DNA from 3 places in the Brevibacillus sp. FSL K6-2834 genome. Region 2 is predicted to be linked to each of the others. Evidence: predicted binding sites of a transcription regulator. Region 2 holds the regulator's gene; each other region holds the start of a gene.

Region 1 (9,864 bases), 2.6 Mb from region 2:
GCTTTTTTGGTACTTGTGGAGCTTTTTTATGATAGCCGGCAGCTTTGGCGATGTTTACATCCTGTGGACACTGCGGAAGTATGACCGGCAGACGCTTATTTCCGATTCTGTGGACAGCATCGGTTATGACGCCTATATTCCCGTGGAAGATGGCAATGGAAGCAAGTGAGGTTTGTCACAGCAGCGTTCATCCACCCCAAAAATACAAAAAAGCCGCGTATGCGAGTGACGTTTGCCATCACCCGATACGCGGCTTCTTTACTTCCAAAAACCGTTTTACGCTACAACATCGTAGCCCTGATCTTCAATCGCTTCCTTGATCGCATCCACAGTCAGTTTGCCTTCGTCGAAAGACACCTCGACCGTTTTTGCCGCCAGGTCAACTTTGCCTGCCGCACCCAGCTCCTTCAGCGCTTTTTCAATCGAGTTTACGCAGTGGTTGCAGGACATTCCTTCTACTTTCAGCGTTACGTTTTGCATCATGATCTCTCCTTCTCAATTTTCCTTTTTATATGATAACCATGCCGCCTCACCGCTCCCAAGGTCAACCCTGGGGATGAGACAGATGGGTCTTGCCTTGTTCTATGGCATGGCCAGCCGGTTGCTGGTGAGGAGCCTCGTCGGGACCGGCCCAGACTGTGTACAGCTGATAGCCGCCGATGACGAGCAGCAGATAGACGATTGCCGAGAGCGCCCATTTTGTTTTGAGATTCATCCTCGTTTCCCCTTTCCCATTACAATTTCACCCGCTGCAGGCGCAGGGCGTTCAGCACGACAGAGACAGAGCTGAAGGCCATTGCGGCCCCGGCCAGCCACGGCGCGAGAAAACCGAGTGCTGCGAACGGAATCCCGACTGTATTGTAGGCGAATGCCCAAAACAGATTTTGCTTGATGTTGCGGATTGTCTTGTGGCTCATCACGATCGCGTCGGCGACACTGGTCAACTCTCCGCGCATCAGCGTGATGTCCGCCGCTTCCATCGCCACATCCGTTCCGGTGCCGATGGCCATGCCGATGTCGGCTGTAGCCAGTGCGGGCGCATCGTTGATGCCATCTCCCACCATCGCTACTTTGCGGCCTTGCTGCTGCAGCTTTTTCACTTCGTCCGCTTTTCCTTCCGGCAACACCTCGGCAATCACCTGGTCAATCCCCGCCTGACGGGCAATCGCTTCTGCCGTCTGCCTGTTGTCCCCGGTCATCATGATGACAGTCAGGCCCATTTCCTTCATCCGCTTTACCGCTTCGCGGGAAGTCGGCTTGATCGTGTCTGCCACGGCGACCATACCAGCCAGGCGTCCATCGACAGCAGCGAGCATCGCTGTTTTTCCTTCCTTCTCCAAGGAAGACATGACATCTGCGGCCTGTTCATAGGAAATCGATTTTTCGGCAAGCAGGCGGCGCGTTCCGACGAGAACCTCCCTGCCGTTTACGACCGCGCGGATCCCGAATCCGGGAATCGCTTCAAACGCTTCAGCAGCCCCCAGTGAAACTCCTTTTTCGCCAATCCCTTTGACAATCGCCTGGGCCAGCGGATGCTCCGAATTTTTCTCGGCGGCTCCGACCAGTGCCAGCAGCTCGCTTTCGTCCATGTCATAAGCAAAGACGTCCGTGAGCTCGGGTTCGCCTTTCGTTACGGTACCCGTTTTGTCCAGTACAATGGTATCCAATCGGTGCGCCGTTTCCAGATGCTCTCCGCCTTTAAACAGGATGCCCAGCTCTGCCGCGCGGCCCGAACCGGCCATGATCGAAGTAGGCGTAGCCAGTCCCAATGCGCACGGGCAGGCAATGACGAGCACCGCGATTCCCTTTTCCAATGCCGAGGCGAAATCGCCCGGCGAAACGAACCAGTACCAGATCACGAAGGTAAGGACGGCAATCCCGACTACAACCGGAACGAACACGCCGGATATGCTGTCCGCCAGGCGCTGGATCGGAGCCTTGGAGCCTTGCGCTTCCTCGACTACGCGGATGATTTGAGCCAGTGCCGTTTCTTTTCCGACCTTGGTCGCCTGAATCTGGAGAAAACCGTTTTTGTTCAGTGTCGCGCCGATCACGTTGTCTCCGACAGTCTTATCCACCGGAATGCTTTCACCAGTCAGCATCGATTCATCGACAGCCGACTGTCCTTCCAAAACGACGCCATCTACCGGCACCTTTTCTCCTGGCTTTACATAGACGATGTCCCCCGGGCGCACTTCGTCTACCGGAATCGTCATTTCCTCTCCGTACCGTATGACCACTGCCGTCTTGGCCTGCAAGCCCATCAGCTTGCGAATCGCCTCCGAGGAGCGGCCCTTTGCCTTGGCTTCGAACAGCTTGCCGAGCAGGATCAAGGTAATCAATACCGCGCTGGTCTCAAAATACAGCTCAATCATGTGGGCCCCTGTGCCGATGGATTGGATCGCCATGTACAAACTGTAGAAGTAAGCGGCCGAGGTGCCGAGTGCGACCAGCACATCCATGTTGGCGCTTTTGTTGCGCAAAGCCTTGTATGCTCCAACATAAAATTGTTTACCGACAACGAACTGAACCGGTGTCGCCAAAGCCAGCTGCACCCACGGGTTCATCAGCATATCGGGCAGCCAGATGAACGAGGTAAAGGAAAAGTGGCTCACCATCGCCCACAGAAGCGGCAGGGAAAGGATCAGGGAAAAGAGAAACTTTCCGGTCTGCCGTTCGATTTCCTGGGCCCGGCGGTCCGCCGTTTCCGCCTCGGACTGCTCATCCTTGCGTACGGCCTGATACCCCAGCTTTTCCACCTGCCTGATCAGGTCGGCGACGCTCGCCTGGCTCGCGTCGTACTCGACAGAGCCTGTTTCCAAGGCGAGGTTGACATGCGCCTGGATGACGCCCGGTACCTTTTGCAGCCCTTTTTCAATCCGGGTCGCGCAGGCAGCGCAGGTCATTCCCGAGATGTTGAGCTCTACCTTGTCGGTGATCACTCCGTACCCCAAATCCTCGATTTTTTTCTGGATGTCCTGAAAGCTCATTTTTTCGGCGTCATAGACAACTGTCGATTTTTCCAGGGCGAGGTTGACGCTTGCGGACTCGACGCCTTCGAGCTTTTGCAGACCTTTTTCGATCCGAATGGCACACGCTGCACATGTCATGCCGGATATGGCGACTGTCGCTTCTTTTACTTTGCCGCTCATGTTGATTCCTCCGAACCAAATACCCATATGGGGTATATTTTTATTAGTATTCCCCTTACGTCTTTTCTTATCGCAACTTCAGTATACAGTACCCCCATAGGGTATATCAAGCGTTTTTTTCAAAAAAAAATTCCCCGCTTGTCCATTTCAGCAAAACGGGGTCTGCGAAGCCATCCGAACGCAGTTGCGCCCTGCTTTTTTTGCTTCATAAAGAGCCTGGTCGGCTCGCTCTATGGCATTTTCCGGGGAGATTGCCTCGGCAGGCAGGAGCGTTGAGACGCCTACGCTCACCGTCACCACACTGCTTGCCTTTGAGCCGCTGTGCGGAATGGCCAGAGATACGATTCGCTCCCTCACATCCTCCGCTATTCCAAGGGCCCGATCTGCGTCTGTACCCGGCAGCAGCACCGCAAATTCTTCTCCACCATAACGGGCGACCATCGCTCCCTGAAGCTTCAGCGCAGATACGGCTGCTGCAGCTGCTCCTGCTGCTTCCCGCAAACACCTGTCTCCCGGTTGATGCCCGTAGGTATCGTTGTACATTTTAAAATAATCGAGATCAAACATAATGAGCGAGAACGGAACCCCACTCGATTGACATGCTTCCCACTCCGCGCGAATTCGCTCGTCGAAGCAGCGCCTGTTGGCTACGCCAGTCAATCCGTCCATATTGGTCAAATCGCGCAAAAGCTGGTTGGCTGACATCAGCTGCTCCTCTGCCCGCTTCCTAAGCGTAATGTCGCGAAAATGAATCAATTGGGCCGGCTCGCCTCGATAGGAAATCCATGTACTCGCCGTCTCGACATCGACCTCGCTGCCATCCTGGCGGCGAAACCTTGTCTCGATCAGATCCGTGACAGACTCCATATGCTTATGCGCATACGTATCGCGACAGGCTTCGGCTCGCCACTCCTCTTTCGTAAAGGTATACAGCGGTTTTCCCAGCAGCTGCTCCCTTTTTTCCAGTCCCAAAAGCTTTAAAGCAGCGTCGTTGGTCAACACAACTCTGCCTTCCGACACCACAAGGACTCCGTCTGGAGAGAGCTGCACCAAGCGCCGGTAGCGCTCCTCGCTCTCCTCAAGCTCGTAAAGCAGGTGATTGGTCCGGCGAATATACGTCATGACCAAATAACTGAGGATCCCCCCCATGAGGGATATTGGCCACTGATACATCGCCACTTGCATTAACAAAGATGTATCGGGAAGATTCATGTACAGAGAAGATGTGGCCACGACAATGCCGTAGAAGTTCAAAAGGATAATCCTGCTCCAGGGCTGCATTCGGAAATAGGACAGGGCGCCACACCCGATTCCGATCAGGATGGCAAAAAATGCAGCAGTCAGCGAGGCGGCACTTACACCATACAATCCCACCCGTCCGACCGCGATGATGACGGCTGAAGCCAGGGCCGCAGGCATCCCTCCGAAAAAAGCTGACAACACAATCACTATATGTCGCAAATCCGCCACCACAGAAGGAGAGACTCTGATCGCATACAGCATCAGCAAGACACCTACCATGCCAAGCAAACCGCCATACACCAGACGGATGCGGATGGGGGACTGGGGTACGACCAGCTTTCCTTTGTAAATATGACCGATGATCAAGAAGCACGAAATCAAGATAGCCAGATTGGTACCGAAATCTTTTAACACACTCTCACGCCTTCTGCTTTCTTAGTATGCCACATGCGACCCCGTCACGGGCGATCAGCATGGCAGACGTACTCCGCTACATCATAAAGCTGCAAGGTTCACTTGTAAATGTTTTCGGACCCTCTTCCTTGAAATCGCAAGCCCGTTGTTGTCAGTTTGTCACCTTTTTGAAATGGCAAAAAGCCCTGCTCCTCCCATTCGGAACAGGGCTTCCCGCATTTGCTTTTGAGCCTTGCATATTCATTAGCCTTGCGTATTTATTTACCCTTGCTTTTTATGATAAGCGGCGGCAATCTGCGCAGCCACGGCTGCATTGTGCTTCACCAGGGCAATATTGGTTTGCAGGCTTTTGCCTTCTGTCAGTTCTTTTACTTTCGAGAGCAAGAACGGCGTTACCTTTTTGCCGGCGATTCCGTTTTCTTTCGCTTCCTTCAGCGCTTGCAGAATGACTGCCTCGATCTTGCCGTGATCAAGCGCATCCTTCTCCGGTACCGGGTTGGCGATGACAAGACCGCCGTCCAGACCGAGCTTCCACTTCGTATCCATCACGGTTGCGACTTCTTCTGGAGCATCCAGACGGAAATCGACGCCAAAGCCGCTCTCTCTTGCGAAGAAGGAAGGGAACTCATCCGTGCGATAGCCGACGACAGGCACCCCTTGTGTCTCCAAGTATTCGAGGGTACGGCCGATATCGAGAATCGACTTGCATCCGGCGCATACGACTGCGAGGCCCGTTTGCGCCAGCTCGGTCAGGTCAGCAGACACGTCCCAGGTGATTTCGCCTTCGCGGTGAACACCGCCGATGCCGCCTGTGGCAAAAACGCGGATGCCTGCCAGCTGGGCTGCGATCATCGTACCGGCTACCGTCGTCGCCCCGATTTTGCCGCTGGCGAGAATGTACGGGAAATCGCGTCGGCTTACTTTTTCAACGGATTTGTTCGTCGCGAACTCTTCCAGTTCACTTTCCGACAGCCCGATCTTGATTTTTCCGTCCATAATCCCGATCGTTGCCGGTACCGCGCCGTTGTCACGGATGATCTGCTCGACTTCCTTCGCCATCTCGATATTTTGCGGATACGGCATCCCGTGGGAAATGATTGTTGTTTCCAGGGCTACAACTGGCAAGTTATTGTCCAATGCATGGCGCACTTCATCTGTAAAAGTCAGGTATTGTTTCATCCGTTATCGCTCCTCTTCGTATTGGTTTATCGTTTGTTCCAGTTCCTCCGGCTTCAGCAGCGGCGATACCGAATACTCGGTCTGCAGCGTCAAGGCCGAAGCAGCCATGCCGAGCCGGCACGCTCTGCCCAGCGGCTCACCGTTTACGACCCCGTACAAAAGACCGGAGGCAAAAGCGTCGCCCGCTCCCGTCACGTCCACTACCTCTGTCGGGTAGGGGGCCAGCTTCTCCGCCTGGTCCTCCGATTGATAATAAATGCCCTGTTCGCCGAGCGTCACCACGACACTTTTCACGCCTCGTGCCCTGATTTTCCGGCACGCTTCTTCGCAGTCCTGCATGGTTTTGATCTCCATGCCTGACAAAAGCTCGGCTTCCTCTCGATTCGGCAGGATTGCTTCGACTCCGTCCAAACGCTCGGGCAGTTTTTCCGCCTTGGCAGAAGAAACCGGATCGACGAACAGCGCGATGCCCTCATCCCGGCAGCGTCCGATCACGTATGCCAAACAGTCTGCAGGAAGGTTCGTATCGAGGTAAACGGCCCGGGCGGCTGCGATATGGGACCACCGTTCCGCAAACATTTGCGGCGTGAGCGTATCGTAAATATCCATATTCGCCAGGGAGACGACCATTTCGCCTTCCTTGTCCAAAAGCGCCGTGTACGTACCGGTTCGCTGAGTGGGCAACCGCCACACCTGGCTGATATCGACCCCGTGCTTTTTCGTTTCCTGCAAAATCCAGTCGCCTTCCTTGTCTTCCCCGACACAGCTGATCAGCGAGACATTGCAGCCAAGCCGACCGAGATTTTCCGCGATATTGCGGCCGACCCCTCCGCATGATTCAGAGATGGTTACCGGATTCGATGAGTGGAGCCGTACTTGCTGCTTGGCCCGCGCTTTCCGGTCCAGATTGGCTCCGCCGATGCAGACGATCAGCTCTTCGTCGCGAAGAATATAGGCCCGTCCTTTGATTTCGCCGCGCTTGGTCAGCTGCGCGATATAGCCAGCCACCGCCGACCGGGAAATGCCCATCTTGTCAGCCAGCTCCTGTTGGCTGACGAACGGATTTTCACGAATGTAGCGGAGGATTTGTTTTTCTTTGTCCACGGCCCTCCTCCTTTCTGCCTTAGTAGCATTTGCAACTCGAACTGCTTCTCTTTACAAACAAAAGTTTATCACATAGACAAAAGTTTTCAAAGAGAAAATAATGGTGCCGCAAGAAAAAACGCATTCTTTGACCATCCGCGAAAAGATGGTCACAAGAATGCGCTTCTATAACGGCTATGCTGTGTTATGTTGCTTTTTTGCTAATCCATGGTTGATCGCTTTTGATCGCCTGCATTTTCCGACCTCTATGCCCGCCTTTTTTTACGATCCTACGGCATTCTGCAGCGCCGGCTCCTTCGCTTTTTCCCGATGGCGGGACAGGGCAAAAATCGTCCCGATAATGCACAAACCGCCGATCCACTCAAACATCCCGAACGACACATGCAGCCAAACAACGGTCGTAATCACGGCAGACAATGGTTCCGCGCAGGCAAGCAGGCTGGTTTCTGTCGGGCGGATATAGTTCAGACTGTCTACGTACAGATAAAAGGGAATCAAGGTCCCAAACAAGACGATGAAGACAACAGCCAGAACCGATGGAACCGACCAGATCATGTCAGTTGCTTGCCAAGGCTGTTTTGCCAGGCAAAGACCGATGCCCCCGATCAGCATCGCCCAGCCAAGGACGACTGTAGACCCCCAGCGCCCCAAAAGCGGCTTCGGGTATACGGTGTAAAAAGCAAGCGCCAGCGCCGAGGCCAGCCCCCAAATAACGGCGGCAGCGGAAATCGTCAGCTTCCCCGGATTTCCTCCCGTGATGAGCAGATACGTCCCCCCGAGAGCCAGGATCAGAGCCGTCACCTGTGCTGCTGAAGGCAACTGCCGAAGTTTGATGACGAGATACACAACCAGAAAAACGGGCCCCAAATACTGCAGCAGCGTCGCAGTCGCCGCATTGCCCGCTTCGATCGAGGCAAAATACGTATACTGGACCGCGAGCATGCCTGCGATCGAAAACAGCAGGAGCCGGGCCAAATCACCGCCGGAGAACAAAATCCGCCAAACATTCTGACGATGCGGCCCACATAATGACAGCGCGAGCAGGATCAATCCGGAGGCGAGCAACCGTGACGCTACCAGCCAATCCGTTTGAAACTGATAATGCTGCATGAGCGATTGGGCCACGGTGCCTGAGACTCCCCATAAGATCGAAGCGACAATCACCATTGTAAAGCCGCGGACGCGCAATGAAGAAAACATGGTGTTTTTTCTCCTCTCCCATCCAATATATTATGCAATATATCGCATTCTGCTGTAAAATACAAGAAGATGCTTCTTTTACCAAAACGCCTTCTAAGGAGGACTTGCCATGCCTCTTCCCCCCAATTTGCGAAAGGTCGAACGAACCTCCGCGAAAAACAAGGTATTGCAGCAGCTGCAGACCTGGATCATAGACGGTACCCTGCAGCCGGGCGAAAAAATATTGGATACGGAGCTGGCCGACGCGATAGGAGTCAGCCGGACGCCTGTACGGGAGGCGCTGCAAATCCTGGAGCTGCAGGGCTTTGTAGAGATGCAGCCCGGTGTGGAGACGCGAGTGACCAAGCTGGCTCCCGAAGACGTCCCCAACATCTACCGGCCGCTCATCGCCTTGGAAGCGCTGGCTGCGGAGCTGGTCGTGCCCAAGATCACCGATGCGGTGCTGGACGAATTGACCGAGCTGAACAGGCAGTTTTCCGAAGCGATCGAGACAAGCCAGTCATATGCCGCCATGGAGCTGGACGAGGCGTTTCACAAGCTGATCCACGAAACGGCCGGAAATACGTACATATCATCCTTTACCTCCCTCTTGCACATGCATTTGCGCCGGTTAAAATTTGTCTTCTTCCAGCATTTTTTGCCTGCCCGCACTTCAGTAGAAGAGCATCGTCTACTGATTCAGGCCCTCCGCGACAAAAATGCGGCGGCCGCTGTCGAAGCGATGACGCAAAACTGGCTCAGACCCATGCATGAGGTAGCACGCCAACTGGAAAAAGCAAACAAAGGAGACGACTGATGAATAAACCCTCGCTAAAGCTTTCCCTGATTGAGTCGAATGAAGAAAGAAAGGCATACCGCTCTCTTTTGCTTTTGGCAGATGACTGGGCCGAGGCCGTTGACCAGTACATGTACGAAGGAGAGCTGTATATCGCCCAGGATCAGCAGGACCAAGTGCTGGGCGTTTGTCTGATGCACGCTTTGTCCCCCGAGGAAGCGGAGATCAAGAACCTCGCCGTCCGGCCGGAATTCCGCGGACAGGGAGTGGGGAAGGCCATAATTGAAGAGCTTTGCAGCCGCTTCGCCTCCAAAGGCTTTTCACGGATCATAGTAGGCACCGCCAATTCCAGCATCGACAATCTGGCTTTTTACCAAAAGGCGGGCTTCCGCATGACAGAAATTCGCAAGGATTTTTTCTGTTCCTATCCCGAGCCCGTGATTGAAAACGGGATCCGGGCATGGGACATGGTCATGTTTGAACGCCCTCTGTCTGCATCTTGCTGAAAAAGTCTTGGAAGCTGTCCCCGCTTGCCGATTCCCCCGGCGAAAGGATGATTTGCTGTCCATCGGCACATACTACCGAAAAAAATGGGTGGGATGATGGTGTCGAATCAAACAGACGGACGATACAACAACGCGCAGGCAAAAGGCGAAGACAAGCAGGAAGGCGAGTTCTTCTACTTTGATCTGTCAGACGAGCACCATGAGAAGCTCTTGGAAAAGGAATTGAAGGAAGGTCACGAAAATCCTCTTGGACCTCTGGAAGAGGTAACAAAAGTGGAATATTAAAATCAAC
Region 2 (9,864 bases):
ATCGGGAGAGCTTCTTGCTGGGAGTCTTGCGGATGGAGATTCAACGGCGGGAGGAGACAAAGCTGAAGCGACTGATAAAGAAAGCCGCGTTTCCCCAACTGAAGACACTGGAAGATTACGCTTTTGAGGCAGTCACCTTACCGGAAACATGTACAAAGGAGGGATTGATCGACCTACGTTTTTTGGAGCGCAAGGAAAATGTGCTGATGCTGGGAAAAGTGGGCACGGGGAAGACCCATCTGGCAACAGCGCTTGGCGTAGAGGCGTGCCGAAGGGGATATGCCGTTCGATTCTTCCGTGTTCCCGATCTGGTTGCGCTCTTGCAGGAAAAACACGCGAATGGGGCACTGATGCGGTTTCAAAAAGAACTGGCAGACTGTGAGTTGTTGATTTTGGACGAGGTTGGGTTTGTTCCCTTTCACCAAACGGGGGCTGAGCTGTTGTTTCATGTTATCTCGGCCTGCTATGAGAGAAACAGTGTGATTGTGACGTCGAATTTGGAGTTTGGGCAGTGGAATACGGTGTTTGGAGATACGCGATTGACGGCAGCCCTTGTGGATCGCCTCGTCCACCACGCCCATATTCTGGCGTTTACCGGAGAAAGCTACCGACTGCGCCATGCTCTATCCAGCATGAAGTCTTCCTAAATTCTTTTGTATTGATGTTGGCAGTGTTCTGCATAAATTGGCCGCCAAACTCTGCATTTTTGAGTTGCAAAATACACCAGGCTTCCCGCTGCCGAGGGGTTCCTTTTTTCAGGTAGGAAGGGTCAAACCAATCTCGCTTCGTTTGAGAATGCATAGCCATTTTCTGTCCTTTCAGATTATCTTTCTTTTATTTGCAACTCTGCAGGGGAACAATGAGGGACGAGACCATCTATGTTCCGATTCGACGTTTGGCTTTACGACTCGCAGAAGAACCGAGTATATACAGGTTTCTGTCAAAATGTAGCGAGTCGATGGAAACGAAAACCGCACTTTATCGTATACCCTATACAGAAGGGAGTGTCAATGGATGGAGATCTTGTTGTGGATCGTGATAGCGGCCTTGTTTATCCTCAGTATTGCCGGAATCTTTTTGCCGGTCATTCCTGATACGATTTTATTGTGGGGCGGATTCTTGCTGTATCACTTTTTTATTGCTGATCCGGGTGCCGGACTTCCGGCCTCCTTCTGGTGGGGAATGGCGGTCTTAAGTGTTCTTCTCTACGGTGCGGATTTACTCACCAACATGTACTTTGTCAAGAAGTACGGGGGCTCCAAAGCGTCATCGTGGGCAGCTGCACTGGGGATTTTGCTCGGGGTGATTTTGTTCCCCCCATTTGGCATGCTGATCATGCCGTTCGTGCTGGTCGTTCTGGTGGAAATGCTGATCCAAAAGCAGCCGTTTGAACGGGCTGTTAAAGCGGGAGTGGGTTCGCTCATCGGTTTTTTGGGCAGTGTGGTCGTAAAAGTTGTTCTTCAGGTAGTGATGATCATCTGGTTCTTTGTCGCACTGTAAGTGGGATTCGTAGGAGAAGGACCGATCAAAGAATCGAAGGAAATGAAAAGAAGAGGCGTCCGCGAGGCAATCGCGAACGCCTTTTTTGCTGTCAGGGTGGAAAAGGAAAGCTTGTCGTAGTCGATTGCGTTTTTCAAAGAGTCCGCCATAAGGCATGGCTCATCCAAGCAACGAAATCTCTTATTCTAGTGAATCAAGCGGTACACGCCAATCACTTTCCCCAGAATCGTTACAGAATCCAGAATAATCGGCTCCAATGTCGCGTTTTCAGGCTGCAGCCGGAAATGGTTCTTTTCCTTGAAGAAACGCTTCACGGTTGCCTCGTCCTCTTCAGTCATGGCGACGACGATATCACCGTTATTGGCCACATTCTGCTGGCGAACGATCACGTAGTCTCCATCCAGGATGCCAGCCTCGATCATACTGTCTCCGGACACGCGCAGCATGTACACCTTGTCCGATGTCACGATGCTGTCAGGGAGTGGGAAGTAATCCTCCACCTGCTCGACAGCAGTGATCGGCTGACCCGCAGTCACCTTTCCGATCACCGGTACGCGTACAACAGATACGTCAAAGTCGTCTTGAAAGCGCTCCTCTTCTTTCAGCAGCTCAATCGCGCGGGGCTTGGTAGGATCGCGGCGGATGAGCCCCTTTTTTTCCAACCTGGCCAGATGGCCGTGAACAGTTGAACTGGATGCCAGACCGACAGCCTCCCCGATTTCACGGACAGATGGGGGATAACCCTTGTCCCTTACTTCTTTGCGGATGAAATCGATGATGGCTTGCTGTCTATTGGATAGCTTGGACATAGACCACACCTCTATCTTCTCGAACATGTTTTCTATATTATACCATGGGATCCTGCGTTCGACAAACATAAGTTCGTTTTTTTCTTGACATGAACAAGTGTTCGCATTATGATGAGAACAAGAAGATAGAACGTACGTTTGCAGGGGGATGAAATAATGAGTACAATGACCGTATCTAATCGCTTCGCCAAAGAAGAAAGAAAAACTGCTCGTTTTGGCATTACGCGTGGACAGGCCATTCTGTTTTTTGCCGCTTTCACTCTCTTTTTTTACACTTTGACAGAACTAGTGTTCGCTTCTGGGGATCATACGGTACAACAAGCTCAAATGATCCAACCAGTAAAGGAAATCGTCGTCCAACCGGGAGACAGCTTGTGGGAGCTGGCGGTCACCTACAAGAGTGACCCGAAAATGGATGTTCGCGATATGGTATATGCGATTCAAAAATTGAACAAGCTGGAAAGTGCCATTATTTATCCAGGCCAATCGATTCAAATTCCTGTCGGGAATTGACAAGCTGCAGCTTTCCCTTGCTTCGTTGCCGAGATGTGATATAATAGAGCGGCATTCATTGAAAGCGAGGGGAAACGGCTTTGGTATCAGACGCGGAAATCAAACGGATCAACGAGTTGGCCAAAAAATCTCGTGAAGCCGGGTTGACTGAAGAGGAAAAACAGGAACAGAAAAAACTGCGGCAAAAATACATTGATGCTGTGAAAATGTCGCTTCGCTCCAATCTCGAATCGATCCGCTACGTGGAAGACCTCGAGGATAACAACCCCAAACACTAAAACGCACCATTTGACATAAAAAGAAGACATCCATGCTTTTTGCCTGGATGTCTTTTTGTTCCATACAAAAAAGGAGAGAAGGGGGGATTGCCATGATGGCATGGCTGGCTGTTGCCGTAGGAGGAGCCGTCGGTTCATTGCTACGCTATGGTCTCGGTCTCGCAATGAACCAACCCGGATTGCCGGCTGGGACATGGCTGGCCAATGTCTCCGGTTCTTTTCTCATCGGACTGCTCTATGCGTGGGGAAAGGAAAAAGGATTGATGTCTTTGGAGATGTACCTTCTGTTTACAACCGGGCTGATGGGGGGATTTACTACGTTCTCTACCTTTTCGCTTGAGGTGGTAAGCTTCATCGGAGATGGGCAGATCGGCAGAGGGCTGTTCTATGCAGGCGCCAGTGTTTTGGCCGGCCTTCTTGCTTGCGGTTCAGGGATCTGGATCGGCAGACAAGTGTGGTAAACAGGCAAGATATAGCGGGATAAGACGGGCAGGCGTCAACGAGAACAAAAGAGAGCCAATCCGGAAGCAACATCAAATCAAAGAAGAGGGCATTGGAAGGCTACGAGGAAACAAAGAAGAGCCCGTGCCCGGAAACCATGTGGAAATAAAACCGGACTTCTCCTTGCGATGCTGAACCTGACAATTTGGAAAGGAGGATATAAATGACTGTACAGCACCCGGACTACGAGCATGAACAGAAGAGACTCGATGAAACACGCTCTATTATCCAAAAGGAAGTGGACACTCTTCGGAAAGAGGTTAAAGAGATTACGGACGATTATGTGAAACAGGTCGTCAACTACAAAAAAGGAAAAGAGCTTCGCTACCTTGAGGACCAAGGACTGGAAAAGCCGTATTTTGGGCGAGTGGACTTCCTGAAAGACGAGACATACGAGTTGGACAGCGTATACATAGGAAAGAGGGGCATCGTTCGGAGCGACACATTCGATTCAATTGTCGTTGACTGGCGTGCTCCCATTGCCAGTTTATATTACAGCGGCGAGAGCAAGGATGCGTACTTCCGCAGCGGCAGGGAGATTGTGCGAGGCGAAGTCCGCCTGAAGCGAAATTTTGCCATTGAGGACGGGAAGATTACAGGGATATACGATGGAGCGCTCAAAGAGACGATTCATCGCGAAGTTGGCCATCCGGATGAATTTTTGCAGGAAGGGTACATCGATGAGTTCCTGGCAGCCAACCTGAATCAGACGAACGACAGCAGATTGAAGGATATCGTAGCGACGATCCAGTCGGAGCAGAATGACATTATTCGAGCAGACAAGGATCGCCCGGTTGTCGTTCAAGGGGTGGCCGGAAGCGGCAAGACGACGATTGCGCTGCACCGGCTCTCCTATTTGATCTACAATTATCAGGACTCGATGATGTCAAAGAGGTTTATGGTTTTTGCACCAAACCGGTTGTTCCTTACGTACATTTCAGAGGTTCTTCCCGAATTGGGAGTGGATGACGTTCAGCAGGCGACATTCCTGGATTGGGCTTCCAAGCTGGTCAAGTCCATCCTTCCAAAAGGCTGGCGGATTCTGGACCCGCACAAGCCCCTTCAGTTGTTCTTTGAACAAGGACAGAGCGATGCCGAGCGTCGGACGGTGCTGCATCGTCTTCGGTTCAAGGGCTCGCTCGCTTTCCGGGATGTACTCCAGCAATATTTGCTGTTTGTAGCGGAAAACAGGGTAGCCTACAAAAAATTAAGCTTTGTCTACAACAGAACCAAACATGTTTTTACGATTCCGGGTGAGACCATCCGTCAGCTTTTTGCCGAACAATATGCCCATCTGCCATATCGTCGGCGAATGGAAGCCGTTCGAAAGCACGTTAAGCAGGACATCAATAAACAGTTGTTCGCCCATCTGCGAGAGAAGCGAATTGATCTGGATAAGCAAGCGTTGGCTAAATATGAGAAAATGATTGATCAGCTTCTGGACAAATACTTTTCCATTTTTCCTGAACTGGATGTCTTCTCGTCGTACCGCGAAATGTTGACCGACACAGCTTTATTGAAAGAGCTGACAAAAGGGGAAGTCAATGGCGAGGATATCGAGGATATTTGCCGGTCGTCTGCAGAGATATTCGAAGCGGAGCGGATCGAGCCAGAAGACGTTGCGCCGCTGATCTATCTGCGGCATCTGATCGAAGGATTGGAGCAGGCCGACCACTTTGACCACAGTGTCGTTGATGAAGCACAGGATCTCAGTGCGTTGGAAATTGCGGTGATCGGGCTTGTGACAAAGAGACATTCTTTGACGGTAGTGGGAGATATCGCGCAGGGCATCCATGCATACAGGGGATTGCAATCGTGGGAAGAACTGTTGGAGGGAGTTTTTCAGCAGCCGCGGGGGGTTTACTACACACTCGCGCAGAGCTACCGTTCCACAATCGAAATTATGAAATGTGCCAACGAGGTACTGCGAAAGATAAACCTGCCGGAGACGATTATGGCCAAACCGGTATTGCGGCATGGGGAAAAGCCTTTGTTGGCATCATGGGACGGGAAAGAACTGCCGGTTAAAAATCTGGTCCAGCTTGTAAATGATTATCGGCAAGAGGGCTTTCAATCCATCGCGATCGTAGCCAAAACAGCCGAGGCCAGCAAAAAAGCATACAAGTCATTGAAGGCCTCCATCGAAGGACTGAAGCTGCTGGGAAGCAAGGATACCCAATTCCCGGGCGGTGTCGTAGTAATGCCAGCTTATTTGACCAAGGGGCTGCAATTTGATGTGGTCATCTTGTTGAATATCGAGGAGTACTTGGACAATAAGTGGGATACAAAGCTCCTGTATGTAGCCATGACCAGACCCGTACATCGGCTTTTCATGATTCATCAGGAAGACAGGATGAGTCCGCTCTTTGCTGACGTGCCACCTGAGTTGTACGAGAAGAGATCTTTGTAAAGAAAAAAGTCTTGCAATAAAGAAGAAGGCTTTGTAACGAAAATAACGGCTTGCAACGAACAAGAGACTTTGGTAACGAAATAAGGTCCTGCAGCGAAAACGAGAACTCCGAAAGATGGGAAAGGCCCTGGAACAAAAAAGAGCTCTAGACCCAAATAGAGTTTTGCAACAATTGTATAGAGTCCATTACAAAAAAGAGACATCGACAAGATGTCTCTTTTTTTGGTTCCTAGCAGCTTTTACAAAAACAGCTTTTTCCCAAAACAATTCATTCTCAAGAAAACCCCGCTGATGACTCGCAGCGGGGACAAGGGAGCCATTAATGATCGCCGTGATTTCCTTTGGAAGGATTTGTAAGCACGTATCCCTCTTGTGGTGTATACAGGTAGTCGATAACAAGGCCGTCTAGCAACGGCTCGTCTTTCTTGACGATTACGTCGATTTCCTTGTCGGTAGAAACGACGGTATCTTCGTCGGTCGGTTTATCCAATGCCAAGCCGTAATGGGCATGGTCACCGTGTGCATGTGTTATGTATGCGCGGAGCTTCAACTCTTTATCCTCTTCTTGGTCCAAAATGGCTTTCAATTGTTTTGCGGCGTTGCGAGTAATTTTTACCTTCATGGGTCAGTCTCCCTTGTTTTGGTATCGTACTCCTCCATATTAGCAAACTGCCAAATCCCGATGCAATGCAGAAAGTGTTAAAATGGCAAGAGAGAAGGGAGAGAAGAAAGATGCCGATTGATTTGCGCAGCGATACGGTTACCAAGCCGACAGATGCGATGCTCCGTGCCATGTATGAGGCAGAAGCAGGGGACGATGTGTATGGAGAAGACCCGACTGTAAACCGCCTGGAAAGAGTGGCGGCCGAGATATTGGGGAAAGAAGACGCGCTGTTTGTCACGAGCGGTACACAAGGGAATCAGGTGGCAGTCCTTACCCACTGTGTAAATGGCGACGAGGTTATTTTGGAGGCAGACTCCCACCTTTTTTACTATGAGGGAGGCGCAATGGCTGCTCTCGCGGGGGTGCAAACCAGGACGATCGCGGGAGATAGGGGGGCACTGCCTCCACAGGAGGTAGCCAAAGCAATTCGCGGGGTCAATATCCATTTTCCGAGGACCCGTTTGATTTGCATGGAAAATACACATAACCGCGCTGGAGGGGCGGTCGTCCGCCCTGAACAGATGAAAAGCGTATACGAAGTAGCAAATCGTAACAACGTACCTGTCCACCTGGATGGCGCCAGATTATTCAATGCTGCTGTCGCGTTGGGCTGCGAGGTGACCGGGCTTACCCGGTATACAGACAGTGTTCAGGTGTGCTTGTCGAAGGGATTGAGCGCACCGGTAGGGTCTGTGTTGGCAGGGAGCCGGGCGTTTATCCAGGAGGCGCGTTGGTGGAGGAAGAAGCTGGGCGGCGGCATGCGCCAAGTCGGTTACATGGCAGCACCAGGAATACTCGCCTTGACGGAAATGACGTCACGGCTTGCGGAAGACCATCAGCGAGCGCATGATTTGGCCGTAGGTTTGCAAAAGCTATCTCTGCATGTCGAACCGGTAGAAACGAACATAGTTTTGGTTCACACGGACAAAGCGGGTCTTTCTGCCGAACAATTTTTGGCCAAGCTGGCTGAAAAAGGGGTGCTTGCTGTCGACTTTGACGAAACGGTCGTTCGTTTTACAACACATCGTCACATCAGTGATCAGGATATTCAGAACACTTTGGCAGCAGTGGAAGCGATCTTGCATCCATCAAGGTCAACGGGATGACGCGTCCAAGCTTTTTTACCAAATGACTTTTCCGGGAGGAAGAACGGAGCAGCGGGCAGCAGGGTCACAAAGGGCTGCACCAGCATACCGAAAGAGAAACGTGCAGCAGACTTCCCTGGTGCACGTTCTCTTTGAAAAAGGGATCATTTTTTCTTGCCTTTCAAGGCAAACTCCTCTGTTTTTACCGTTACGTCGAGAGATACTGGTATTCGACTAAACACCTCGTCCCAATTTTCCTTTCGCTTCTTCCACTCCTTCGGATAATGGATGTGCAGTTGTTTTCCAAAGCCGGCTACATCTACGCGAAAGTCCTTTTGTGTTTTTTTCAAGGTATTGTTGACTATCTGTTCAATCCTTGTTTTTACTGCAGCATTTACTCTATCGAGGTAGTCTTTTTCAAAAGCGTTTTCGTTTAGAGCCCAGTCTTCTCCCAATCGCCCTTCCACTTTGATGTCTACTCTGAAAGACAATTGTCCATTTTTTACGATCGGAATGATCTTGCTGCGGATTTTTCCGATTTCATATGAAAAAGGATCTCTACTCCCTTTGATGACTGCTTCAATAATGCCGCCTTTATGGCCCTCTTCTGATTTTCCCGTACCCTGGACCAAATTGAGTCCGGTTGTTTCCTCTTCGCCGATCCACCCTAGCATTTTTCCGGTTTTTCCGCTTATGACGGCTGCGCCAGCCAGCTTCATTTCTTTTTGGTGCAGAACCACCCTTGGTACGCAAAAGCTGCTGTCGGCAGATAATTGTTCCGAGACTGTCCCAATGGATATAGGCTGGGCGATATGAATGGATTTAGAAAGGTTATCGATTAGGCTTAACAGCTCGAAGGAGGGCAAGTCTTCATTTTTGGTTTTTGCTTCAAGAATCTCTCTCCCGTTTCCCTCCGCTATGGTCAGATGAACGGTACGACGCATCTCGGTATCTCGCAAATTCATGTTTAGCAATTGGGCCAGATTAATTTTACGAGATACCTGATCACCCAAAATAATTATTTTCAAGTGCATGAAAAAGGGCGGACGACCTATGCGAGTAGCTGTTTCTCTCGCAACCTGGAAAGCCGTATCCCCTGAACTTGTAATGTTAATGTAAGGCTTTTGGTTGGAAGGGTTTCCCCTTGAGGTTCCCCCAATAATTTTGGGGTTTACGATCTGATAAGTAACGGAGATAGGCATTATCGTTTTATGCTTGTGAACGATTTGTTTTTCTTCCTCGGAGGTCCGCTTCTTCTGTATAGCCTGGTCAACGGACATCCCGATGGCGATCCCCAGGTCCTCGATCTCCCGACGATCCCAGCAACCGCTGGAAACGATGGCGCTGCACAGGAGGAGCGTAACTAAGATTGGCAGAGATCTGGCTTTCATCATGCTCATGGTCTCGACCCCTCATTAACCGGTTGATCGTGTTTCGGCCGGTTTCTGGCTATCGCGATCAGAAGCAAAAAAAGCGGGATGAGGGTCGAGACAAGGACAGAGAAAAAGCCAATGCTCTTGCCGAGTTCCAATGCCCCGTTGAGATCTTTTGGCAATAGCGCGATTCCGTATATCACGGGGAGAAGCAAACACATGACGAGCTTGATATTCCAGCCGATGAGAAGGTGAATTCCTAAAGAAGCTAAATACAAATTAATAAAAAACGTTGTAAACATATTTAGCAGCCAGATGGTGATAAAAAAGATTTCAAAGTGTTCAAAGAAAGCTCCTGGAAATTCGATCTGCTTTACGAATTCCATCGTGGGCCAAGTCAAGGTAATCACTTCGTTAAGCGTCAAGGAGCCGATTACCATGATGACGATGGTCATATAGATGAGTGTGACGAGTGCAAAGCCGAGCAGTATAGGGAGCGTTGATTTTTGGGCATTGCGCGTATAGGCCACAAGAAACAGGATCACGTCAAAACCTGAGAAGGCCTGGGCGGTAGGGAGGATGCCCGGGAGTAAGGCTGACGGTCCGTTTTCAAGGAACGGACGTATATTGTCAAACTCAAAGTTTTTCCAATTGAGAAAGAGAATCGTAAACACGATCAACAGGGTGATGGGGAGATAAAACTCATTGATCCGAATGATCGCATTCAAACC
Region 3 (9,864 bases), 1.4 Mb from region 2:
GAACTGGATTCGGTACCATGAACGGGACCGCCGGGACAACCCGAGGCACTGTCTTTGGGGATACAGGCTACAACGGCGGCATCAACAGCTACAACGCCTTTACGGACAATGGCATGCGCCCTCTGAATCGCGCCGGTACCAACAACCAGTCGATTTACCGTACCAATCAAGGTGCTGGTACAATGGCGACCAACACGATGCCGCACATGGGTTATGCCCAGGCACATCGCGCTGACATGCAAGCTGCCGGTGTTGGCGGTGCGAATGGCACAGGCTTTGGCGGTGGTGCCAATAACGTCTTCGTGGATCGCGATGCACTGGCCCGTGCAGTGGGCAATGTGACTGTCAGCTGCCCTGGGGTAGATCGTTCCACCGTCCTGGTGACAGACGAAGAAGTATTCGTCGGTCTCAATACGCAAGGCCCGGATGGACGGACAGCAAAGGATCAGGCGAGAATGAACGCGATGTCGGTTTCTCCTCGTTACTACAAAGTGTACGTAACGGACAACCAACAAGACATTGACGAGATTTCCCGAATTGCGAGCCGCACTTCCAACGGCCCGGTTACGAGGGCTGAAGACACTCGTCAAATCGACGCCTTGATCAAGCGGATGGGCGGAACAGTGGACGGCGAAGAAATGCGCACAAAAGGGTCAACGATGACGACCGAAAACAATCGTACCAACAAAGCAAAACAAGGTATGGGAACCTCCTCCCGATAAATGCGTAAAACCCCTATGCTCGCATAGGGGTTCTTTTATCATTGCGCTTGTGCAATTGTCGCTTTGGCTGCATTCGCCTGTTCATGAGCATGGTAGGAGCTGCGTACCAGCGGCCCTGCTTCCACATGGGAAAATCCGCGACGCATGCCCTCCTCTTTCAAGCGGACGAACTCGTCAGGGTGGTAGTACTTTTCAACAGAAAGGTGCTTTTTAGTCGGCTGCAGGTATTGACCGATCGTCATGATGTTGACATCGACGCTGCGCAGGTCATCCATCGTCTCTATGATTTCTTCGAACGTTTCGCCTACACCGATCATCAGGCTGGACTTGGTCGGAATGTCAGGCTGAAATTCCTTTGCCTTTTTCAAAAGCTCCAGCGTACGGTCGTACTTCGCCCGGGCTCTGACTCGGTCGGACATGCGGCGAACTGCCTCAATGTTGTGGTTCAGGACGTCCGGACGGGCATCCATCACTACCTTGAGCGCATCCCAGTTCCCCATAAAATCAGGGATCAGCACTTCTACGGTAGCAAGTGGCAAGCGCCGGCGAATAGCGCGAATCGTTTCTGCAAAAACAGTTGCTCCTCCGTCTGCCAGGTCGTCACGGGCAACAGAAGTTACGACGACATGCTTCAAGCCCATTTGCTCCGAGGCCTCCGCAACGCGTTCCGGTTCTGCCAGATCAAGCTCAGTGGGCAGCCCCGTTTTTACCGCACAGAATCGACAAGCACGCGTACATATATCGCCCAAAATCATAAAAGTGGCGGTTCGATTGGCCCAGCACTCGTGGATGTTGGGGCATTTCGCCTCTTCACATACTGTATGTAGCGTCTGACTGCGCATCGTTTGCTTTAATTCTCTGAAGTTGGCCAGTTCTTTTCCTGATACAAGGTTGATCTTGAGCCACTCCGGCTTGCGTTGCGACATTAGGGCTCACTCCTCATTGGACTTGGGTCTCTCCATTCATTATAGAGTTTGCTCTGGAATGGGGCAACACCTGTATAATTATCCGTTTATCAGCATCCTCTTTTAGCCGGTCCCTCCAACCGATATACTAAGAAGAACCAATACTGACAACAATGGGGAGGGAGCAACCATGGAACGTGTCATCGAGGTGCGCGGACACATTATCCGCGATAACATTCTCAAGCAAATCGACGCTTCTGTCGTACAGTACAACGGGCGTTACCGCGTTTTGGAATTATCCGTAGGCGATCAGGTAGACGACGAATCAGTCGCCAAGATCGCTCTTAACCTGCCGGAAGACAAGCTCGAGCTGATTTTAAACGAGCTGATCAACCTCGGCTGTACGATTCCTACCGGGGAAGAGGCTCCAACGATCAAACTGGCGGAAAAGGACAAGGTGGTGCCTGACGATTTTTACTCTACCACCAATCATGCCACCGAAGTGTTTCTGAACGGCAAATGGGTCCGGGCCAAGCATCAGCGGATGGATGCCTGTCTTGTGGTCAAGGGCGAAGAGGTTCACTGCGTCAAGCTGCGCGATATTAAAAAGGACGATCATGTCATTTGCGGCAGCAACGGAGTTCGTCTCGTCCTGCAACCGACAGAGGAACGCTCCTCCGAATTTTCTTTCATGAACAATGAAGTAAGCTCGGAGCGCCGTGTCGAAGTCATCGTCAAGCAGTTGGCAGAAGAAATGCGGGACATTCGCAAACGCAACGGTCGCATTGTGTTCGTCGCCGGTCCCGTCGTCATTCACACTGGCGGGCAGGAAGCTTTTCAGAACATGATTCGCAAAGGCTATGTAAATGCACTGCTCTCGGGGAATGCACTCGCCGTGCACGATATTGAAAGAGCGCTGTTCGGGACGTCCCTCGGCGTCAACCTGGACACCGGATCAGTGGTCCGCGGCGGGCACAAAAACCACATGCGGGCGATCAATGCGATCAATCGTTCCGGCTCCATCGCGGAAGCGGTAGCGGATCAAACCTTGAAAAGCGGAATCATGTACGAGTGTGTCAAACACCAGGTGCCCTTCGTGCTGGCCGGTTCCATCCGCGATGACGGTCCGCTTCCGGACACCTTGATGGACCTGATCGAAGCGCAGGCCCGATACGCGGATCAGGTCGCCGACGCGGAAATGGTCGTCATGCTGTCTACGATGCTGCATGCGATCGGAACAGGCAATATGATGCCGAGCTGGATAAAAACCGTCTGTGTGGATATCAACCCTGCCGTTGTCACCAAGCTGATGGACCGCGGTTCCGCCCAAACCGTCGGCGTCGTAACCGATGTCGGCTTGTTCCTGACGATGCTGGACAAGGAATTAAGCTGAAGTAAAAAATACAATACATGTAAAATCCTCCAGAAAGGACCTTTTCCTGTCTGGAGGATTTTTGTATCTTTCCTATATTTGCGTCTCGCTGCTGGCCGTTTCCCTCAAGGAATGCAGGCAGTGGCGGTCTGATCCCTGCAGAAGCGGCTGCAACAGCTTGCTCTCCCGATCTGTGCAGGTAAACAAAAAAATCTGATATTCCTCAGCCAGCCGCATGACCGTATGGAGGGCTCGCTCCAGCCTTTCCGGATCGTAATGGACAAAATGGTCGTCCAAAAACAGGGGCAGCGGCTCCGTCTGTTGGCTGACATGCCTGTGAAGCGCCAGTCGCTGGGCAAAGTAAAGCTGGTCCTGCGTTCCCGAAGAGCAGCAATCATGCTCGACAATTCGCTGGTGCGGCTTGTCCCAGACCTTTATGCCAAATTTCTCCTGGGGGTCCAGCCTGACTTCCTCATATTTGCCTCCGGTCATTTGGGCCATGATGTCGGAGGCAATCCGATTGACCGCGGGTGACAGCTCTTTGTTCCATTCGTGTAAAGTCTGCTGCAGCGTATCCCTGGCGAGAGTGAGCGCTTCCCGGTTCAATTGCAGTTGGCGCAGCCCCTCGACCGCCTCCTCGTAATCCCCGCGTACTTTTGCCAGTGAGACTTCATCCTGCTGGCCCAGCTCTCCCGATGCCCTGGCGATGCGCTCCCGAATAGCGAGGAGCTCCCGATCCAGCTCTTTGGCCTCGCGCTCAAGGGTTGTCCGTTCCTGCTCGCGTACTGCCTTTTCTTGTTCCAGCAGTGCCCGCAAAGCTTCTCCCCACTCTTTTATCAGGCGGGCTCTCTCCTCCTGGCGTTTCCACTCTTGCGCTGCCAGACTCGCTTGTCTGTCTTGCACGCGGTTTTTCCGCTCCTCCCTCATGATCAGGAAGGCATCCCAGTCAGCGGCATTCCACTTTTGCAAAAGCTGCTGCAGCTCCTGGTCGCAGCGGGCAGCCTTGTCCTGCCAGGCTTGCCATTCGTGCTCGTTGCCGGCGGCACAATTTTCTCTCTGCCTTGTCTGTCCCCGATTCGCGGCTGCAGCCGCAAGGGCACATGCAGCTGAGATTCCTGCAGCGATCCAGCCGACCGGAGCGTTGCCCGCAAGCAGAAATAATGCGGCGACGACCAGACTCGCCAGACAGCTTGTCCACCACAGACGGACTTTTCCGGTCCGCTTCTCTTTCCCCCGGCCCACACGGCTCGGAGCGGTCCTAAGCGCCGCTTCAGCCAACCGGTCGGCTTGCTCCTTGTACTCGTCTCGCTCCTTCCGCAATTCCAATGCCTGCCGGTAAGCCGCTTCCAGCTTTTCCAAAGCATCGCTTTCAGGTACGTCCGCATTTCCTTTGTCTTGTTCAGCTTCACCCCAATCCCCCTGGGCAGCCAAAACTGACTGAACCTGGCGATGCAGCGCACGCTCTTCTTCTGTGCGGGCTGTCGCTTCCCACTGCGGCCAGCCTTCCTCATCAGGCTCCCTGTAGCTGTCCTGCCATCTCCTTTGCCAAGCCTGCTCCTCCTTTTGCAGGACGAGAAGCCGCTGCCGCATCCGCTCCCGGGTCCGCTCCATTTCCTGCTTTGCCTTCTCCCAGTGGGCGATCTGCTGCGTCAATGTTTGAACGGCTGCCCAGCCGGCTTCCGCTTCGGCCAGCTCCTGTTCTCTTTGCGCGACCAGCGCTCCTGCCTTGCCAAGCAGCGTATTTTCCGCCCGTTCCTTTTTTCCGATCAGCGTCAATTCCTTGTCCAGGGCTGCCAGCATTCTGTTTACCGCCGGATCAGCTTCGCTCGTGCCAAACAGCGAAGGCAGGAGGTATTCCGAAGCTTCCAGCGGACTTCTCCTGATCCAGGTCAGGTCAGTAAACAAGCTGCGTGTCAAGCCGAGATGGAGCTCAAGAAAGTTTCGTTCTTTGCGCCGGTCTTCCTGGTACAGGTGCGTTACCTCTGTCCAGTCGGGGTCGAGAAAAACCTGAGCCTGTTCCCTTTCCTTTTCCAGACGGCGGTGAAGCCGATAGCGCCTGCCGTCTACCTCGTAGAGAACGCTAAGCTCGTAGCTGCCCGAATGCCACGGGAAGTATTTGTCGTACTCGGGCAAATACCGGGCGGAACGAACATAATCCCGCTTCAGCCCGTACAGCGAAGCAAATATCGCCTGAAGCAGCGTAGATTTTCCCGCTTCGTTGGGAGCGGCAAATACATTCAGTCCCGGGGCGAAGCGAAAATCGGCTCCGCGCCATTTGCCAAAGCCTTTGATCGATAGCTCGTGAATCTTCATCCGATCATTCCTCCGATCCGCTCCAGCGCTATTTTCATGGCCATGCGAGCCACTGCCTGGCGCTGTTCATCGGAAGACGCGGCCGCAGCCGCTTCCTCTTCGGCGAGACGCTGCAGCCAGCGTCCCCAGATGCCGCCCTCGGCGATCAGCTTGCCCGCATCCAGGTCCGGTCTCGTCCGGTCTGCGATGCGGATGGCAAAAAAGCGGGAAAAGCGCTTTTCGAGCACATCTGTAACTGGCGTAAAATGTACGGGCCTGTTCCCTGTCAAGGTGATGTCCAAAATTTGCCCGTCCTGCACATCGGCCAGCCCGCTTTCCAGTATGTCGGCGACTTGATCGACCGTTTCCGCCCCTTGTATATCGATCTCCCGTCTCACGATCATTCGCGTTTGGACCGGGAGCTCCTCAAGCAATAGCTCGCCCGCTTCATTCAGTTCGCCGTACAGGACGTGACGGGGCCCGCTTTCTTTGACAGACAAGCCTTCGGGAGAACCCGGGTATGCGGCAAACGTCCGTCTATGTACCGGATGAGCGAAGCGCGCAGGCTTGTGGATATGTCCGAGCGCAATGTAATCCATTCCCGTTTCTGCGAGCTGCTCTATGGTTACCGGTGCGTACGGATGATGCTCCTCGCCTCCCCCGTTGACCACACTGGCGTGCAAAACCATCAGATGGTGCCGGTAGCCAGGCAGCTTTCCGGGGAATTCCGCCAACGGCGACTCGTACACATGCGGCTGGGGAAAGCCCCATCCGTAGACGACGCAAGACTTTTCGGGAAATTCGAAAGCCCCCCACTCCGGCGTAAACCAGTACACGTTTCCCGGCCACTCCAACGACTGGTAAAAGGAATCGGCCCGCCACGGGTCGTGATTCCCCGGAGCGATACAGACCGGTGTAGGAGCCACGCTGGCAAACAGATCACGCAAAAAAATCGCCGTGGTTCTTCTCCCGCCATGCAGCTCCATGAGGTCACCGGCGATCAGCCAAACATCTGCCCGCTTTTCCAACACGAGATCCCGAACCGTCCGCATCGTCCGCCGAAAGTCGTCCTGCCTCAGCTCATAAGAAACGGACATGGCACGGATCGGCGCGTCCAGGTGGACGTCAGCTATATGAATAAACGACAACATGAAAACTCACTCCTTGGCATGACAGACTGCTGGAGGAAATGGTACACTTTGGTCAGCAGATTCCCCTGTCTCATACACGAACATATTTTCCCTTTTATGATACAGGAAAAGAGTACCGGATAAAAGGAGCGATTGCTGTGCGTATTGCCTATTTGGACTGTTTTTCGGGAATTAGCGGCGACATGCTGCTCGCTGCACTGGTCGATGCGGGTGCGAACCGCGAAACGATTGAACGTGAACTGCGCAAGCTGCCGCTGGGGAATTTCCGCATGGAGTGGAAGACGGTGGTGAAAAAAGGGGTCAGCTCGCTAAAGCTGGATGTGATCGATGAAGAGCTGGAGAAGCTCAAAGCGCTGAAAACATTGCCGGTGCTAAACGTCGGACATCATCACGATCACTGTCATGACCACGACCATGACCACGACCATCACCACCATCACGGGCACGACCACAGTCATGATCACGGACATCACCACCACGAGCACGATCACAGCCATGATCACGGACATCACCACCACGAGCACGATCACAGCCATGATCACGGACATCATCATCACCGCAGGTACAAAGAAATTTCTGCGATGATCGACGAGGCTGACTTCTCACCGCGTGTGACCGCCCGAGCGCAAGCGATCTTCGAGAAAATCGCCATTGCCGAAGCCAAAATTCACAATGTGCCGGTAGATACGGTTCATTTTCATGAAGTAGGGGCGCTGGATTCAATCGTCGACGTCGTCGGCATCGCCCTGGCTTTGGAAGACCTGGACATTGATCAGTTGTACAGCGGCCCTGTTCCGACCGGAAACGGCTACGTCCGCTGTGACCATGGCCTGTACCCGGTCCCTGCACCCGCGACGATGGAAATGCTGAAAGGAATTCCGCTTCGCCAAACAGACATACAAAAAGAGCTGACTACTCCGACCGGAGCAGGGGTTGCGGCCGCCTTGGTCAAGCAGTTCGGGCCGCTTCCGGCGATGACCGTGGACGCCATCGGCTACGGGGCAGGGACCCGCGATCTTCCCGATCAGCCTAACGTACTGCGGGTGCTGGTCGGCACTATGTGATCTCATTTAAGTCCGAGACATCCGGAAGCAAAAAAGCCTTGTCCGCAAAATCAGGACAAGGCTTTTTCATGTCTGCTGCCACTGCTCTGCATGAGGCAGGCCCACGGATGCACAAGCTTCCGATCAAGCCTCGCGGAGCAGGCGCAGGAATTCACGCATGAATCCCGGAAGGTCAGGCCATGCGTGGGCTGACACGAGGTTATTGTGAACGTGCAGAGGTTCCGTGCGATAAATGGCTCCGCACGCTTCTACATCTGGGCGGCATGCCTGGTAGGCAGTCATCTCGCGGTCGCGAACGTGCTCGCCTACGAGCGCCAGCACCTGCGAACCGTGACAAATGGCGGCCACAGGCTTGTTTGCCTCAAAAAAGTGAGTCAGGATCGGTTTCAAATGCTCGTTCAGCCGGATATATTCAGGGGCACGGCCCCCCGGAATGATCAGGCCGTCGTATTCCTCCGGATTTACATCCGCAAAAGCCACATGCGAGGCCAGTTGATAAGCAGGCTTTTCCGTATAGGTTTCACTGTGGGCTTCGAAATCGTGGCAGACCGTGTGCAGCGTCTTTTTGGCAGGCGAAGCGATGACGGCCTCCAGCCCCTCCTCCAGGCAGCGATAATAGGGGTAAAAGATCTCCAAAGCTTCCACCGCGTCACCGGTTACAATCAGCACCTTTTTGCTCATAGTACAGCCTCCCCGCTGGATTTTTGAGGAAAAAACCTCTCTCTACCCATTTCTTCACGGACCGATGAACTCCTGCTGGCAGCATCACGCGTCAGCGTACTTTCATCGCAAGGGCAAGCGAAAGCGCCTCTTGATGCACCTGCTTCACCGGGATGCCGGCTTCTTTCGCCAATTGAGCACAAACGGCATACTCCGGTGAACACTGTACCTGTTTTCCGCGGTGCAGCCCGATTTTTACGGGAACCTCGCCCCATTGTGTTTTCACGGTTGCGAACTGTCTTGCCAGCCGATGGCAGGCCACGGGGAAATACCTGATACCGAAGGTGGTTGTCTCCTGAAACAAGACAGATTTAAGTTCTTCCAGTCTGCTCTGGTAGCACAAGACCTGCACCAATACGCCCGGCCTGCTTTTTTTCATCGTAACCGGAAGAAAGTGGACATCGTTGGCTCCCGCCTCAAGCAAACGCTCCATGGCGTGGGCCATCCATTCCGGACTGCTGTCGTCCAGATTGGCCTGCAGGAGGAACATCCCTTCGTCAATATGTTCAACGCCGTGATCGCGGTATTCATGGACCACGGGAATGCCCGTCCGTGATTCTGCACAGCCGGCAGGGTCGTTCATATCGGCAAAGAAGACAGCCACTCCATCTCCGGCCTCCACGCGCTTTATCTTGCCGCTGATCGTCCCGATCGGTTTTGCCCCGGTCTCCTGCAGCCACAGCAGCACAAGCGGAGAAAACTGTTCTGGCGGAATGTGCGGGTCCTCATGTACGTTCCATCCATCCAGCAAGGGCAGAGCGGCTACCGGCAATCTGGCCGGAATCACCAAAGGCTGAACGAGGATTTGCACATTTTTTCTGCACGCTTCCGGCTCTATCACGGTCCATAGCTGTCGCAACGCCTCCGTTTCCTTTTGCCATACGTCGGGTGGGCATGTGGTGCGAAAGTTCTCGGCACGCTGCAAAAAAGCCTCGAAATGCGTCTTATGCGGCTGGACCGCCTGATTTTGATTTGCAGCTCCCGGACGGACCTTCTGGTTTGCAACTCCCAGCCGGGCCTCCTGATTTTCTGCTTCCGCCCGAACCCGTCCTGCAAGTCCGCTGCACGCTGCACCTTCCACCTGCTCCAGAGAATCAATCCCGGCCTTCTCCCACAACCGCAGCAGCGGACCACGCAATTTGTGGAAAAACAGCGGCTGATCGCCTCTTATCATCATCGTCTGCATCCAGTTTCCTCCGTTCTGTCTTCTGATACGATCATACACCAAAACCCGGGGTTGGCCCATTCTGGCTCCCGGGACTGGCAAAAACTATCTCGGATAATCACAGTGTGCTGGCAGAACCTACAAAGGAGAATACTGCTGGAGGGAGACGGGCATGACTACGTTTCGCCTGATGATGCAAATCAGTTTGTGCGTACTCTTAACCTTGTGTTCATGGCCTCCTGTTTCACAGGCAGCTTTGTCCGTCCCGGCGGCTACTTCAGGAGATCCCATCTATCAGGAACGACTGGCGCTGTTTCAGCGCTTTGAATCCGTATACGGCATTCCCTGGTCATATCTGGCGGCGGTGGATCAGTACGAGCGTTCCATCAACAAACGCTCAAGGCAAAAAGACAACCGGCAGCAAGCTCCCCAGCGCTTGACAGCCATTGAGATTCCTCCTGCCTTGTGGGGCG

What was found. Region 2 encodes LexA, which represses DNA repair genes until DNA is damaged. Its sites were predicted from a motif close to CGAACATATGTTCG; they were not measured.
Region 1: a site for LexA is predicted at 7,146-7,159, ahead of NST96_RS02710 (carbohydrate kinase). Genes of this name have one in related genera too.
Region 3: a site for LexA is predicted at 6,520-6,533, ahead of NST96_RS22060 (DNA repair exonuclease). Genes of this name have one in related genera too.

Annotation. Positions count from the first base shown of each region.
Region 1 covers NZ_CP151945.1:503,177-513,040, reverse strand. Annotated here, with positions in the region: gene NST96_RS02740 (DUF3267 domain-containing protein) at 1-169, shown strand, start outside; gene NST96_RS02735 (copper ion binding protein) at 277-480, opposite strand; gene NST96_RS02730 (hypothetical protein) at 545-715, opposite strand; gene NST96_RS02725 (heavy metal translocating P-type ATPase) at 735-3,152, opposite strand; gene NST96_RS02720 (diguanylate cyclase) at 3,300-4,808, opposite strand; gene NST96_RS02715 (pseudouridine-5'-phosphate glycosidase) at 5,070-5,987, opposite strand; gene NST96_RS02710 (carbohydrate kinase) at 5,991-7,091, opposite strand; gene NST96_RS02705 (EamA family transporter) at 7,353-8,291, opposite strand; gene NST96_RS02700 (GntR family transcriptional regulator) at 8,401-9,087, shown strand; gene NST96_RS02695 (GNAT family N-acetyltransferase) at 9,087-9,572, shown strand; gene NST96_RS02690 (hypothetical protein) at 9,672-9,857, shown strand.
Region 2 covers NZ_CP151945.1:3,085,108-3,094,971, reverse strand. Annotated here, with positions in the region: gene istB (IS21-like element helper ATPase IstB) at 1-647, shown strand, start outside; gene NST96_RS15370 (DUF456 family protein) at 1,015-1,500, shown strand; gene lexA (transcriptional repressor LexA) at 1,686-2,309, opposite strand; gene NST96_RS15360 (LysM peptidoglycan-binding domain-containing protein) at 2,466-2,822, shown strand; gene NST96_RS15355 (DUF896 domain-containing protein) at 2,903-3,100, shown strand; gene crcB (fluoride efflux transporter CrcB) at 3,193-3,561, shown strand; gene NST96_RS15345 (UvrD-helicase domain-containing protein) at 3,765-6,011, shown strand; gene NST96_RS15340 (iron-sulfur cluster biosynthesis family protein) at 6,331-6,633, opposite strand; gene ltaE (low-specificity L-threonine aldolase) at 6,744-7,781, shown strand; gene NST96_RS15330 (Ger(x)C family spore germination protein) at 7,925-9,160, opposite strand; gene NST96_RS15325 (GerAB/ArcD/ProY family transporter) at 9,157-9,864, opposite strand, start outside.
Region 3 covers NZ_CP151945.1:4,494,989-4,504,852, forward strand. Annotated here, with positions in the region: gene NST96_RS22040 (YhcN/YlaJ family sporulation lipoprotein) at 1-722, shown strand, start outside; gene lipA (lipoyl synthase) at 761-1,648, opposite strand; gene NST96_RS22050 (TIGR00300 family protein) at 1,818-3,020, shown strand; gene NST96_RS22055 (AAA family ATPase) at 3,093-5,312, opposite strand; gene NST96_RS22060 (DNA repair exonuclease) at 5,309-6,442, opposite strand; gene NST96_RS22065 (LarC family nickel insertion protein) at 6,580-7,506, shown strand; gene NST96_RS22070 (DJ-1/PfpI family protein) at 7,630-8,187, opposite strand; gene larC (nickel insertion protein) at 8,279-9,412, opposite strand; gene NST96_RS22080 (M23 family metallopeptidase) at 9,564-9,864, shown strand, end outside.